One region of the Saccharopolyspora sp. 6V genome, then DNA from elsewhere that is predicted to be linked to it. Evidence: riboswitches for the same ligand, from Rfam matches in the RefSeq annotation. Region 1 holds a riboswitch; the other holds the start of a gene.
The links. Region 1 has a riboswitch for S-adenosylmethionine ahead of LCD35_RS15795 (aminotransferase class V-fold PLP-dependent enzyme). Riboswitches for the same ligand answer to the same signal wherever they lie in the genome.
Positions count from the first base shown of each region.

Region 1 (7,538 bases):
CCGCCACCGTGTTCCGGGACAACCCGAGCAACTTCGCCAGGCCCGCGTCGACCCGCATCCCTTCGAGGCCGTCGGGGACCGGGAGCATCCGCAGATCGCTCATGCCCGGTCCTCGCGCTTCTTCCGGGTGTGCACGGTGCCGTCGTAGTCGCGGCCGAGCAGCGACAGCAGCACCACGAGGATCCCGCCGCACACGATGGACGAGTCGGCGACGTTGAACACCGGCCACACGCTGCCGTCCGGCGCGAACAGCGACACGAAGTCCACGACGTGGCCGCGCAACGGCCCGGGCTCCCGGAACAACCGGTCGACCAGGTTCCCGCACGCCCCGCCCAGCACCAGGCCGAGCCCGACGGCCCACCCGGTGGAGCGCAGCTTCGGCGCCAGCCACACGATGACGCCGACCACGACGATCGCCAGCAGCGCCAGCAGCCAGGTCATGCCGGTGGCCAGCGAGAACGCCGCCCCCGGGTTGCGCACCAGCACCAGGTACACCGCCCCGCCGAACAGTTCCAGCGGCGGCTGCCCGTCGAGCCGCGCGACCGCGGCGATCTTGGTCACCACGTCCGCGGCGAGCAGCAGCGCGGCCACCCCGAACAGCAGCGCCAGCAGCTTCCGCGAGGCACGGCCACCGGCCGCCCCGACCGCGGTCGAACCGTCGCCGTCCGAACCCGGGTCCGGCTCGCTCGCGGCGGTACCGCCGTCCCCGCTCGCGGCGGGTCGCGCTTCCGGTTCTGAGGACGAGCCCTCGCCGGTGGCGGGGTTCGATCCGGGCTGCTCGGAGTCGGACTGCTCGGTGTTCACCCGGCCCATTCTCCCCGACCGCCGATCGGTCGTTCGCAGCGGCTCACGCCAACGCGGCGGGGAACTCGCGCGGGTCGTCGACGGGAACCCAGCGGCCGCCGTCGAGTTCGTAGCTCCACTGCGGACCGTGGGCGACGAGCCCGCGCAGCGCGGTGACGATCCGGTCCACGTGCTCGACGGTGGTGCCGAGACCGAGGCTGATCCGCACGGCGCGCTGCGCGTCGGTGCCCGCCAGCAGGTGCCGCACGGCCCGGTGCGCGCAGAACAGCCCGTCCCGCACGCCGATGCCGTGCTCCGCGGACAGCGCCGCCGCCAGCAGCCCGGGGTCCTGGCCGTCCACGGTGAAGCTGACCACGCCGACCCGGTCGTGCTCGGGGCCGAACAGACCCAGCTCGCGCAGCCCGGGAACGGTGGCGAGCCCGGCGCGGAGCCTGCGCAGCAGCAGGTCCTCGTGCCCCTCGATCGCCTCGGCGTGCTCGGCGAGCACCTCGCAGGCCTTGGCGAGCGCGTGCACCCCGACGGTGTTCGGCGAACCGGCCTCGTGCCGCTCCGGACCGGTGTTCCAGTCGATCTCGCCCGCGTCGGGGACCGATCGGGTGGCGCCGCCGCCGGCCAGGTACGGCTCGGCCCGGTCCAGCCAGTCGTCGCGGCCGATGAGCGCTCCCGCGCCGAACGGGGCGTAGAGCTTGTGCCCGGACAGCACGGCGTGGTCCACGCCGAGGTCGGCGATGCGCACCGGGCGGTGCGGGGCGAGCTGGGCGGCGTCGAGCACGGTGCGGGCGCCGTGCTCGCGGGCGACGCGGGCGAGCTCGGCGACCGGCCACAGCTCGCCGGTCACGTTGGACGCCCCGGTGAGCACGGCCAGCTTCGGCCCGTCGGCGCACTCGGCGAGCGCGGCGTCGAGCAGTCGCACCGCCTCCTGCGGGCTCTCCGGGATGCCGAGGTGGTGCACCCGCTCCCCCGCCCACGGCAGCAGCGCCGCGTGGTGCTCGGTGTCGAACACGACCACCGAGGTGTCCGCGGGAAGCGCGGCGGCCAGCAGGTTCAGCGCGTCGGTGGTGTTCCGGGTGAAGATCACCGAATCGGTGCGGCGGGCGCCGACGAACCGGCGCAGCGTCTCCCGCGCCCCCTCGTAGACCCGGGTGCACACCTGGGAGGCGAACCCGGCGCCGCGGTGCACGCTGGCGTACCAGGGCAGCAGCTCGTTCACGGCGTCGCGCACCGCGTTCAGGCAAGGCGCGCTGGCCCCGTGGTCCAGGTTGGCGTACTCGGCGGAACCGCCGGTGACCAGCGGAACCCGCAGCTGCGCGCCGACGACCGCGGGGACCGCGGGAACGGAGTCCACGACGGACCAGATCGGGGTTTCGGCGATCTCGCCGGTGGCGGAGCGGACGGCTGACGACACGATGCCTCCTAGGGCCTCACCGGGCCCGGAGCATTCGGGGCCCGCGCTTGCCGATCGCCCTGCGCGATCGGCCAGGTCCTCACCCGGGGCACCCCACCGCGGTAGGAGGGTTGCCGGCCAGCAAACCGGGGTTTCCCGCTGGCACTCATGACCTTCGACGGAGAAGACTAGGGATCGCCCCCGCCGCGCGCAACCACCCCGTGCGAAGTGGGAGGTGCGCCACGCCCGTCCGGGCGGATCCGCGGTGGTTCCCGCGGACCCGCCCGGCGGCGACCGATCAGACCCGTTCGACGGCGACCGAGACGTCCACGCCGTCCCCGACGCTGCCCGCGGAACCACCCGCGGCCGCGCCCTCGGACACGGCGTCGGCGAGCGTTTCGGCGGCGATGAACTCGCGGTGCGCGTCCACGGCGGCCAGCACCTCGGCCGGCGCGGAGACCTCGACGCGGATGCGGTCGGAGATCTCGAAACCGGCGTCCCGGCGCGCCTGCTGCACGACGCGCACCAGGTCGCGGGCCACGCCTTCGGCGGCCAGCTCCGGGGTGACGTCGCAGTCCAGCACCACCATCCCGGCGCCGCCCGGCAACGCGGCCGCGGCACCGGAGTCGGTGGACACCAGCCGCTCGGTGAACTCGCCCTCCTGCAGTTCGGTGCCGTCGGCGACCACGGCCCCGGCCGCGTTGCGGGTCCAGTCACCGGACTTCACGGCCTTGATCACCCGCTGCACGTCCTTGCCCAGCCGAGGTCCGGCGGCGCGGGCGTTCACGGCGATCTCGAACCGGCCGTGCGCGGCGACGTCGGTGGTCAGCTCGACCTCCTTGACGTTCACCTCGTCCCGGACCAGGTCGACGAACGGCCGCAGCGACTCGGCCTCCGGCATGGCCACGACCAGCTTCGCCAGCGGCAGCCGGACGCGGCGCGAGTTCGACTTCCGCAGCGCCAGCGCCGAGGAGCACACCTGCCGCACCCGGTCCATCGCGGAGACCAGCGCCGCGTCGGCAGGCAGCTCGTCGACCAGCGGCCAGTCCGACAGGTGTACCGAGCGGCCGCCGGTGAGCCCGCGCCACACCGCTTCCGCGGTCAGCGGCAGCAGCGGCGCCACCACCCGGCAGGTCACCTCCAGCACGGTGTGCAGGGTGTCGATGGCGTCGGCGTCCCCGGCCCAGAACCGGTCCCGGGAGCGGCGCACGTACCAGTTGGTCAGCACCTCCAGGAAGTCGCGGACAGCGGCGCACGCCCCGGCCGGGTCGAACACGTCCATCGCGGCCTGCACGTCGCCGACCAGCTCGTGCGCCTTGGCGAGCACGTAGCGGTCCAGCACGTGCTCGCTGTCCACCCGGAACCGGCCCTCGACTCCTTCGGCGTTGGCGTACAACGCCAGGAAGTACCAGGAGTTCCACAGCGGCAGCACCGCCTGGCGCACCGCGTCCCGGATGCCGCGCTCGGTGACCACCAGGTCTCCGCCGCGCAGGATCGGGCTCGCCATCAGGAACCAGCGCATCGCGTCCGAACCGTCGCGGTCGAAGACCTCGTTCACGTCCGGGTAGTTGTTCTTCGACTTCGACATCTTCATGCCGTCGTCGCCGAGCACGATGCCGTGCGCGACCACGTTGGAGAACGCGGGCCGGTCGAACAGCGCGGTGGCCAGCACGTGCAGCAGGTAGAACCAGCCGCGGGACTGGCCGTTGTACTCGACGATGAAGTCGCCCGGGTAGTGGTGCTCGAACCAGTCGGAGTTCTCGAACGGGTAGTGGACCTGCGCGAACGGCATCGCCCCGGACTCGAACCAGCAGTCCAGCACCTCCGGCACCCGCCGCATCGTGGACGCGCCGGTCGGGTCGTCCGGGTTCGGCCGGGTCAGCTCGTCGATGTTCGGGCGGTGCAGGTCGGCGGGCCGTACCCCGAAGTCGCGCTCCAGCTCGTCCAGCGAGCCGTACACGTCGGTGCGCGGGTACGCCGGGTCGTCCGAGGTCCACACCGGGATCGGCGAACCCCAGAACCGGTTCCGCGAGATGTTCCAGTCGCGGGCGTTGGACAGCCACTTGCCGAACTGGCCGTCCCGGATGTGCCCCGGCACCCAGTTGATCTGCTGGTTGAGCTCGACCATGCGGTCCCGGAACCGGGTGACGGCCACGAACCAGGACGACAGGGCCCGCTGGATCAGCGCGTTGTCGCAGCGCCAGCAGTGCGGGTACGGGTGGTCGTAGGTCTCGTGCCGCAGCAGCAGCCCGGCTTCCTTGAGATCCCGGATGATCTGCTTGTTCGCCTCGAAGACCTGCTGGCCCTCGTACGGCGCGACCTCGGCGGTGAACCGGCCCCGCGCGTCGACCGGGACGACCGGTTCGATGTCGTGCGCGTCGGTGACGGCCTTGTCCTCCTCACCGAAGGCGGGCGCGATGTGCACGACACCGGTGCCGTCCTCGGTGGTGACGTAGTCGGCGGGCAGCACCTGGTGGGCGTTGGGTCGCCCGGCGAAGAAGTCGAACGGCGGCCGGTAGCTCGTGCCGATCAGCTCGGCGCCGGTGAACCGGGCGACGACGCGGTCGGCGACGTCCTCGCCGAGCTCCCGCGCGTACGCGCCCAGCCGGGCCTCGGCGAGCACGTAGCGCTCCCCGCCCTGGCCGGGCTCCACCAGCACGTAGTCCACCTCGGGGTGCACCGCGGCCGCGAGGTTCGACGGCAACGTCCACGGGGTCGTCGTCCAGACCAGGGCCAGCGCCCCGTCGAACGCCTTGCCCGGCGCGACGAGCCGCAGGCCCACCGTCACCGCCGGGTCCTGCCGCTGCCGGTAGGTGTCGTCCATCCGCGTCTCGGTGTTGGACAGCGGCGTCTCGCAGCGCCAGCAGTACCAGAGCACCCGGAAGCCCTCGTAGACCAAGCCCTTGTCCCACAAGGTCTTGAACGCCCACATGACGCTCTCCATGTAGTCCACGTCGAGCGTCTTGTAGTCGTTCTCGAAGTCCACCCAGCGGGCCTGGCGGGTGACGTAGTCCTCCCACTCCCGCGTGTAGCGCAGCACCGAGGCGCGGCAGGCGTCGTTGAACTCGGCGACGCCCATCGACTCGATCTCGGACTTCGAGGTGATGCCGAGCTGCTTCTCCGCCTGCACCTCGGCGGGCAACCCGTGGCAGTCCCAGCCGAAGCGGCGCTCCACCCGGCGGCCGCGCATCGTCTGGTAGCGCGGCACCGCGTCCTTGACGTACCCGGTGAGCAGGTGGCCGTAGTGCGGCAGGCCGTTGGCGAACGGCGGCCCGTCGTAGAAGACGAACTCGTTCGAGCCGTTGACGCCCGCGTCCCTGGCCTGCACGCTCTCCCGGAACGTCCCGTCCGCGGACCAGAAGTCCAGCACTTCCCGCTCGACCTGCGGGAACGACGGTTGCGCGGCCACCCCGCGCTCCTGGGGGGCCTCTCGATCCGCGCCCTCCGGGGCGGCCGTTCCGCCGAATCGGACCTTCGGGTAAGCCATCGCGGGTGTTCTCCTCGCCGGTGTGTCGTCAGCAGCCGCACGGGCATCCGGACTCGATGCCCACACGGGGACGACACGGCGCGCGACCGGTCCGGCCGCCCGCGTCCCGCGGTACCACCCCGCTTGCCGCCGCAGAACGCGACGGCCACTCGTTGCCGGCTGTCACGGGCCGGACCCGTCCGGTTCTACTGGGGCGCTGCTCCCGCTGGAGCACTGCGCCCGTTCTTCCGGAGGCTCCCCGGTGATGGCCGGATCAACGCCGATGCGGGCCGGTCGCTCCCCGGCGACCAGCCCGCATTCAGCATAACCATTCGACGCCACCGGTTTTCCGCGGCCACCGCGGTCCGCGCCCAGGGCCCTGAGCGCTCCGCGGCGGATCCGCGTTCCCGGCGGTCCTGCTAGCGCGCGGCGCGCGCCTGTCCCGCCAGCACCGCGTCCGGGGTGCAGCGGGAGCAGGCCGTGAAGCCCAGTTCCCGGGCCTCCTTCACCGGCAGCCCCTGCACCTCGCGCTCGCCGAGCCAGTCGCAGCTCGCCAAGTGGTACCGGGGACGTTCGTCGACGACCACGACTTCGTCGTCCGATTCGGACACCAGCAGCGCGTCCGCCGCATCGGTGTCCTCCTCGTCCGGTTCCTCGTCGACGTCGACCTCGCCGGCCGGTGCCGCCGGGTCCTGCCCCGCCTCGCCCGCGGAGACCGGTTGCCGCGGCGGTGAGCTCGCTTCCCTCCGCCGCCGCAACCGTTCCACCACGAGCAGTGCCGCGGCCAGCACGCTGAGCAGCACCGACAACCACGCCCATTCCGGGCGTTGGACCAGCACCGACGTCACCAGCACGCCACCGGCCGCCAGGACCAGGAACAGCACTACCAACAACACGCCGAACTTCCCTTCACCGCACCGTGCGGGGACCCCCTTGTCCCCTCCGCAGCCGACCACCGGCGGCTCCTGGGCCGCGCGATGGCTCACGACCGGCGGATCCGGTCACCGGCCCGCTCAGCCGGCTTCGGCGGCCCGAGCTCCGAAGCTGTAGGTGTTCTGCTGGCCGGCAGCGCGGCTCCCGCTCTCGGCGGGTGCCGCCGATCCGCGGTCCTGCAGTTCACGCAGCTGCGATTCCAGGTAGGTCTGCAACCGGGTGCGGTACTCGCGCTCGAAGGTGCGCAAGGTGTCGATCTTCTTCTCCAGCGCGTTCTTCTCCTGGGTGATGTTGCCCATCACCTCGGCGTGCTTGCGCTGCGCGTCGCGTTCCAGACCGGCGGCCTTCTCCCTGGCCTGCCGCTCCAGCGTCTCGGCCCTGGTCCGGGCGTCGTTGAGCATCGTCTCGGCGCGGGTGCGCGCCTCGTTGACCATGCTGTCCGACTTCGACCGGGCGTCGGAGAGCAACTGCTCGGACTTGGTCCGGGCCTCCGAGAGCATGCCGTCGGCTTCGGCCTTCGCCTCGCCGGTCAGCCGGTCCGCCATCTCCTGGGCGAGCCCGAGGACCTTGGCGGCCTGCACGTGGTGGTCACCACCCGGCGAGGTCTGCTCGGCCGCGGTGGGAGCCGGGACCGGCGCGAGCCGACGCGGTTCCTCCACCGGAGCGGGGGCGGCGGGAACCGCGGACGCCTGACTGCGCGCGTCGTCGAGATCGACCTGCGCGGTCTGCAGCTGGCCCTCCAGCTGCTCTATCTGGCTCCGCAGGTCGTTGTTCTCCTCCACCAACCGGGCGAGCTCGGCTTCAACCAGGTCGAGGAAAGCATCCACCTCGTCCTCGTTGTAACCGCGCTTCCCGATCGGCGGTTTACTGAACGCGACGTTATGCACGTCGGCGGGGGTCAAGCCCACAAGATCACCTCACGCACTCTTCGGCTGCGGGTCACCCGGGTTC
Region 1 is NZ_JAIUKB010000074.1:20,170-27,707, forward strand. Features, by position in the region: gene LCD35_RS15785 (RluA family pseudouridine synthase) at 1-88, opposite strand, end outside; gene lspA (signal peptidase II) at 100-813, opposite strand; gene LCD35_RS15795 (aminotransferase class V-fold PLP-dependent enzyme) at 848-2,176, opposite strand; SAM riboswitch class IV at 2,248-2,362, opposite strand; gene ileS (isoleucine--tRNA ligase) at 2,487-5,675, opposite strand; gene LCD35_RS15805 (hypothetical protein) at 6,074-6,550, opposite strand; gene LCD35_RS15810 (DivIVA domain-containing protein) at 6,668-7,495, opposite strand.

Region 2 (7,538 bases), on a different contig from region 1:
TCGTCCTTGACGAACTGCAGGATCTCGCCGTGCGGCTGCGGGCTGACGCCGATGGTCAGCGGGGCCTCGGGGTCCTGCGCGGCGGGCGTGCCGGAGCCGCCGCAACCTGCGAGCGCCAGCGTCGCGGCGGTGAGCACCACGGCCAGGGAGCGAAAACGCATCGATCGCGTCCTTTCTGGAGGGCCGGCCGGTGACGCGCACCGGCGGCCGGCGGGGATCGCACGTCCCCGTCGTCGGAGTGTTCCTGGTGAGCTGCGGGCCTAGCCGGTCGCGCTGCGGCGGCGGTCCACTGCTTTGGCGGTGATGTCGGTGAGCAGCTGCATGGCGAAGGCCAGCACGGCCAGCACCGCCACCGATCCGTACAGCACGCGCTCGTCGTACGCCTGGTAGCCGTCCTGGATGGCGGTGGTCCCGAGACCTCCGCCGCCGATGGCGCCGGCCATCGCCGCGTAGCCGATGAGCGCGACGGCGGTGACGCCGACGGCCCCGACCAGCGCGGCGCGGGCCTCGCCGAGCAGCACGGTCCACACGATCCGCCACCGGCTCGACCCGGTGGTGATCGCGGCTTCGACGACGGTGAAGCTCACCTCCCGCAACGCGTTCTGCGTCAGCCGCGCGAAGAACGGCACCGCGCCGACGACCAGCGGGACGATCACCGCGGTGCTGCCGATGGACGTGCCCACCAACAACCTGGTGAAGGAGGCCAGCACCACCAGCAGCACCACGAACGGCACGGACCGCACCACGTCGACGACCACACCGAGGATCCGGTGCAGCGTCGGACGCGGGTTGAGCCCGACCGGAGAACTCAGGTGCAGGAACACGCCGAGCGGCAGTCCACCGAGGACCGCCAGCACGGTCGCCACCAGCACCATGTAGAGCGTTTCGACGGTGGCACCGCCGAGCAGCTCCGCTACTTCCGCCCAGGGGGTCGGATCACTCACGCCGCGACTCCATCAACACTGACCGGGGTGCGCCGCACGTGCGCGTCCCGGTCGACCATCCACTTCAGGGCCGACTCGGACCGCTCGCCGGTGAGTCCGATGCGGAACTTCGCCACCGGGGTGTCCCCGAGCCGGGTGAGCCCGCCGCCGAGGATGGACAGCTCCACCCCGAAGCGGGCGGCCGCCTCCGGCAGCAGCGCCCCGACGGCGGCGAAGCCGACGAGGACCACTTCGGCGACCACGTCGTGCCGCACTCCGGGCACGGCGGGCGCCTGGTCGGTCTCGGGCAGCAGGCTGGTGCTGACCCGGCTGCCGGGTTCGGCGACGAGGTCGAGCACCTTGCCGTGCTCCACGACGCGCCCGCCTTCGAGCACGGCCACGTCGTCGGCGATGCGCCGCACCACGGCCATGTCGTGGGTGACCACCAGGACGGTGACGCCCAGTTCAGAACGCGCCCGGTCCAGCACGGTCAGCACCGAGTCGGTCGTGCCCGGGTCCAGCGCCGAGGTCGGTTCGTCGGCCAGCAGCACCGAGGGCTTGGCGGCCAGCGCGCGGGCGACCGCGATGCGCTGCCGCTGCCCGCCGGAGAGCCGGTCCGGGTAGGTCGGCGCCTTGTCGGTGAGCCCCACCAGGTCGAGCAGTTCGGCGACGCGGCTGCGGCGCTGCGGTGCGGGCATCCCGGCGGCTTCGAGCGGGAGCGCCACGTTGCCCGCGGCGGTCCGCTGCCGCAGCAGCGAGTCGCCCTGCGGCACGACGCCGATGTGGCGGCGGGCGGCGCGCAGCGCGGCGCCTTCGAGGGCCACGAGGTCGGTGCCGTCGACCCGGATGGCACCGCGGTCCGGCTTCTCCAGCAGGGCGATGCACCGGGCGAGGGTGGACTTGCCCGCGCCGCTGGGGCCGACGACGCCGAGCACGGCGCCCGCGGGGACCTCCAGGGACACGTCGTCGAGGGCGACGACGTCGGACCGGCTCGACTGGTCGTGCCGGAAGGACTTGGTGAGGTTCTCGACTGTGATCACGATCGCTCCGCATCAGCTCACGCCGGCCTGCGGGCATGCCGCGGCCGGGCGGGGAGGAACAGAAGGGCCTGGTGGGGCGGTGACGACTGGGGTCGTCAGCCGGCGAGGCGACAGGCCGTCGTGGTGCGGCGTCCGTGATCGATGACCCGGCGCTGGGTCAAGGCGAGGCCGTGCGGACCGGATCCGACGCGAGCGCGACCGCCGCGGGCCTGCCGGCGGCTGGTCCGGGGCGCACGTTCACCTGCGAGCAGAGTTTCAGACACCACAACTCCATCGACCCTGGCGTTAGCACCTGCTCCGGTGGAGTGGTTGCTGCGGCGTCGTGGAGCCAGGTCTCTCAGCCGCTCGGGATGGATTTCCCGCATAGTAGAACGCAGCGGTGTCGACGGGCGCAAGCCAAAACCCGTCACTATGTGGAATCGTTTGACAAATCACATCCCCCTGTTGAGCAGGGGGCATGGCCCGCCGTGAATATTCCGGTGACCTTATGTGATCAACACTACGGTTTTCCCTCCGGACGGACCAACGAAGTCCCGAAGGGAGGCGACGCAGCGGAACGTCAGCGCGCCGGTTCTCCGGCGGCCTCGGCCACCCGGGCGAAATCGGCCACGGTGAGCTGCTCGCCCCGCGCCGCCGGATCCACCCCCGCCGCCCGCAGCACCTCTTCGGCGCGCGCCGCCGACCCGGCCCAGCCCGACAGCGCCGCCCGCAGCGTCTTGCGCCGCTGCGCGAACGCCGCGTCCACCGCCGCGAACACCTGCGCCCGCGGCGCCGCCGACGGCGGATCGACCCGGGAGAACGCCACCAGCCCGGAATCGACGTTCGGCACCGGCCAGAACACGTTGCGCGGCACCGGCCCGGCGCGCCGGACGTCGGCGTACCACGCGGCCTTCACGCTCGGCACCCCGTAGGTGCGACCACCCGGTTTCGCGGCCAGCCGGTCGGCGACCTCGGACTGCACCATCACCAGCCCGGTGCGCAGCGACGGCAGCTCCGCCAGCAGGTGCAGCACCACCGGCACCGCCACGTTGTACGGCAGGTTCGCCACCAGCGCGGTCGGCCGCGGCTCGGCGAAGTCGGCGGCCCGCACCCGCAGCGCGTCGGCGGGCAGCACCCGCAACCGGTCGCACAGCTCGGGGGCGAACTCGGCGGCGGTGCGCGGCAACCGCTCGGCGAGCACCGGATCGATCTCCACGGCCACCACCCCGGCGGCCTCCGGCAGCAACGCCAAGGTCAGCGAGCCCAGCCCGGGCCCGACCTCCAGCACCACGTCCTCGGCGGTGAGCTCGGCCGCGCCGACGATGCGGCGCACCGTGTTCGAGTCGTGCACGAAGTTCTGGCCCAGCCGTTTCGTCGGCCGGATCCCGAGTTCCCCCGCCAGCCGGCGAACATCGGCCGGCCCGAGCAACCGCGCCTGGTTCGCGTGCTGTTCCACGAGGTCAAAGCTACCCGCGCCCGCTTCCCGCACCGCGCCCGCCCTCCCCCGCGCTGATCAGGACCGCACCGAGCAGGCCCGGGAACGCGAACGAGCGGGCACCGGCACGAGGCCGATGACCGGTCGAAGAACGCGGGAGCCGGGAACCGTCCCGGCGCGGCTCAGCTCAGGCCGAGCTTCGAGGAGCAGCCCGGCCAGGCGCCGTAGCTGCCGCCGCGGGCGTCGCGCACCTTCGTGGCGACCGAGATCTGCTGTTCCCGGCTGGCCTGGTGCGGGTAGGCCGCGTACTGGTCGCCGCCGTAGGCGTCCCAGGTGCTCTTGTCGAACTGGAGACCGCCGTAGTAGCCGTTGCCGCTGTTGATCGACCAGTTGCCGCCGGCCTCGCACTGCACCAGCTTGTCCCAGACGGCGCTGTTCGGCGGCTGCTTGGTGCCGACGCGGACGACCTTCTCGGTCGGCTCCTTGGTGATCTTCTCGCCGACCGCTTCGCGACCGGTCTCCTCGCCGTTGCGGGTGCTCACCCGGGTGAAGACGATCTTCTCGCCGGGCGTGCCCGGGTTCTCGACCTTCTCCTCGCCCTTGAGCATGGAGTCGTCTTCGATCTCCTTGACCGGCGGCTCGATCGGCACCGTCACGTTGATCACGGTGCTGCCGGTGCGGTCGATCTGCACCGTGGCACCGCTGGTGATCTTCTGGTCGCCGCCGGGGGTGATGTGGTCTTCCGGCCCGAGCTGGAGGTTCTGCTCCTGCACCAGCTCGTCGACGGTCACCGCGGTGGTCGTCAGCTGCCGGGGCTCGCCCGCGCCGTCGGTGATCGTGATGTCCTTGGCGGTCTTGACCACCAGGTCCATGCCCTGCTCGGGCACCGCCGTGCTGCGCGCGCTGGAGACCCAGGCGCCGTCGTCGGCGACGCCGAGCTGGCGCAGCGCCTGGCCGACGGTCACCGACCGGACCCACTCCTCGCGCTGCTCGCCGTCCACCGTCATCTTCAGCAGGCGGCCGCGGTCGAGGGTGATCGTGTCGTTGTGCCCGACCTTGGACTGCGGGGAGGGGCTCAGCGCGTCGTGCTCGCCGATGCTGATGCCCTCGTCCTCGAGGACTTCGCCGACGGTCGACTCGTAGGTGTTGACCTGGCGTTCCTTGCCGTCGATCTCGACGGTGACGGACTTGTCCATCGCGGCGGCGGCACCGCCGGAGCCGGTCAGGGTGAGGATGACCGCGGCGACCGCGCCCTTGAGGAAGCGCTGCTTCCACGAGGTGATCGCTTCGACGACCTCCGGGGAGGGCTGCGCCTGCGGTTCACCGAGCTCGTCGGGCAGGACCAGCGGCGGCATGACCACGGTCTCTGCGTTGATGAGCCGGATGAGCTCGTCGACGTCGATGTCGGCAGTCGCGAGCATCTCGTCGGCCTGCGGTCCGAGCGCTTCGAGCACGTCGTCCGGCGTGATCTCCAGCGCGCCGGGCGGGAAGCTCGGGTGGTCCTGCGCCGGGTACCGGTCGCTGATGGGGGCGAAGGGCTGCTCGGCGGTGATCTCCGCATCGCTCTCGCGATCGAGCAGGCCGACCGCGGTCTGCTGCTGCGGGCTCACGGGGCTGAACCAGTCCGTCGAGGGCTCGAATGAATCGGCCCAGTAGCCGTGGTCTCGGCCTGCACCACCCAGCTGTTCATCACTGCTGGTGGAGCTGGCGTGGGCACCGGGGATGCCGCGTCCGTTCACAGGGTCGCTACCTCTCGAAAGCGAGAAGCCGTCCGCGCGCGGGTGACCGAGGGGAGTTCGCCGAGCATGTCCGGTTCGAACTCCTTCACCTGCCGCTGCGCGACTTCGTGCTTCGTTTCCGTATCCGACTCCCGTAGCCAAGCGCCGTCTTCAGCCGATACCTGATGCGAACCGGTCTCGTTCCCAGCTCGATCGGTGGCACCGACTTCCCCGACGTACCCGGCGGCGACTAGCGGGCGTTCCCGTGACTTCGTTGTCATCGGTTACGAGGCCGAGACTCTAGCGTGATCCCGCGGGCCCGCCAAGGGGCCCCCCGGCGGTGTGACCTGGGTTACGCCGATTTGCCGCGCAACCGTGCACCGTCGGTGATCGGGTCGAGTGATCGACCGCGAACCGCTGCCAGTTTTCCCACCACCGCCGCGGTTTCGCCGCTCCGCGCCGAGATCGACCACTTCGTCCCCAGTGGACGGTTTGATCGTCCCTGGTGAGCGGATCACCAGTCGCCCCGATCAGCGGATCCGGCTCGGGCGCCGGGACGGCGGGTGGGGGGCGGGCGACGGGAGAGAGCGGTCATCTCCCGCCGCCCGCGCCGGCGGCGGCAACGACCGTCCGGACGCGGTGGGTGATGAGGAACCTCACTTCCTCACACTCCCGGGCGATCTCCGGCGGTCGAGCCGTTCAGCGGCGCTTCGGGACGCCGTTCGGAGCAGGAGCGCTCAACGCGGGAGCCCGAGCTTCCGGGCGCACGCCGGCCAGGCCCCGTAGCCGCCGCGGTCGTCGCGCAGCGCGCTCGCCACCGAGATCTGCTGCTCGCGCGAGGCGCGGTGCGGGTAGCGGGCGAAGCCCTCGCCGCCGTAGGCCGCCCACGTGCTGCGGTCGAACTGGAGCCCGCCGTAGTAGCCGTTCCCGCTGTTGGTGGCCCAGTTCCCGCCGGATTCGCACTGCGCCAGCCGGTCCCACACCTGCGCGGTGCGGGGTTCTCCGGCGTCACCGCTGCGCTCGGGGGCGGGTGCCGCGGTCGCGAGCGGCGCGCCGCACAGCGTGATCGCGGCGGCGATTCCGATCCTGGTGATGCCACGGATGCGCATACAGGTCCTGACTGCCGTGCCTCCGGGCAGCGGTCCCGGCGCCTGCCGCGGACCTGTCGGGTCCACTGTGGCCGATCGCCGAGCGGGGCCGCCCCCGGCTTCCGCAGGGGACGCTAGGTCGCCGGGTCGCGGTCGCAAGTCAGTGCGCGCGCCCGGCACGACGGCAGGGCACGCTCAGTCAGCGCAGGTCAGCCGGTTCCTACCTGATCGAGGCGGAAGATCCGCTCTGCCGTGGCGGTGGTGGCCACGGCGAGTTCCGCGAGATCGGCTCCGCGCAGTTCCGCGAGCTCTCGAAGGGTGTAATTGACGCAGTAGGGCTCGTTGGGGCGCCCGCGGAACGGGTGCGGGGTGAGGAACGGCGCGTCGGTCTCCACCAGCATCTGCTCCACCGGCACCAGCCGGGCCGCCTCGCGCAGGCCGGCCGCGTTGGCGTTGCGGAAGGTCGCGGTGCCCGCGAACGAGAGCACGTAGCCGCGGTCCACGCAGGCGCGGGCGAACTCCGCGTCCCCGGAGAAGCAGTGGAAGACCACCGCCTCCGGCGACCCCTCCTCGGTCAGGATGCGCAGGATGTCCTCGTGCGCCTCCCGGTCGTGGATCATCAACGGCTTGCCGGTGCGCTTGGCCAGGTCGATGTGCCAGCGGAACGCCTCGTGCTGCGATGCCGGCGAGGAGAAGTCCCAGTAGTAGTCCAGCCCGGTCTCGCCGATCGCCACGACCCGCGGCCGCTCGGCCAGCTCCGCCAGCACCTCCCGGGCGGCGTCGGTGAGGTCCTCGGCCCTGGTCGGGTGCAGCGCCACCGCGGCGAACACGCGGTCGTCCCAGGTAGCGGCCTCGGCGGCCCAGCGCGCGGCCTCGAGGTCGTCGGCGACGGTGATCACCCGGGTGATCCCGGCGGCTTCGGCGCGGTCGACCAGGGTGCGCACGTCCTCGGCGGTCTTCGCGCCGCACGCGTCGAGGTGGGTGTGCGCGTCCACCGCGGGCGCGGGCAGCGCCTCCGGCATCGGCGGCCGTTCCTTCTTGTCCTTCTTGCTCACCGTCAAACCCCTCGGTCGGTCGTGCCACCGGCGAGCCTACGGTCCGCGCGGAGCCCGACCGGACGGGGTCATTCCAGGTCGGCGCGCAGGAAGGACACGTTGTACGGCCGCCACTGCGTCGTCGTGAAGTACACCGCGGGCCGGTCCGCCGCCCACGGGTGCTGGAAGCCGCCGTAGAGCGCGGGGAACCGGGATCCGGCGGCCAGCACCCGTCCCGCCGACCACGGTCCGGTGAGCCGGTCGGCGGTGCGCAGCACGATCGCGGCCCGCCGCTCGTCCAGGTGCACCGCGAACCACTGG
Region 2 is NZ_JAIUKB010000026.1:41,978-49,515, forward strand. Features, by position in the region: gene LCD35_RS06125 (MetQ/NlpA family ABC transporter substrate-binding protein) at 1-161, opposite strand, end outside; gene LCD35_RS06130 (methionine ABC transporter permease) at 261-944, opposite strand; gene LCD35_RS06135 (methionine ABC transporter ATP-binding protein) at 941-1,963, opposite strand; SAM riboswitch class I at 2,231-2,320, opposite strand; gene rsmA (16S rRNA (adenine(1518)-N(6)/adenine(1519)-N(6))-dimethyltransferase RsmA) at 2,523-3,398, opposite strand; gene LCD35_RS06145 (transglycosylase family protein) at 3,560-5,116, opposite strand; partial or broken gene LCD35_RS06150 (transglycosylase family protein) at 5,833-6,096, opposite strand; gene LCD35_RS06155 (TatD family hydrolase) at 6,393-7,205, opposite strand; gene LCD35_RS06160 (DUF4185 domain-containing protein) at 7,307-7,538, opposite strand, start outside.
Region 2: it holds a riboswitch for S-adenosylmethionine, as region 1 does, so the genes downstream of both, LCD35_RS06135 (methionine ABC transporter ATP-binding protein) here and LCD35_RS15795 (aminotransferase class V-fold PLP-dependent enzyme) in region 1, are expected to answer to the same signal.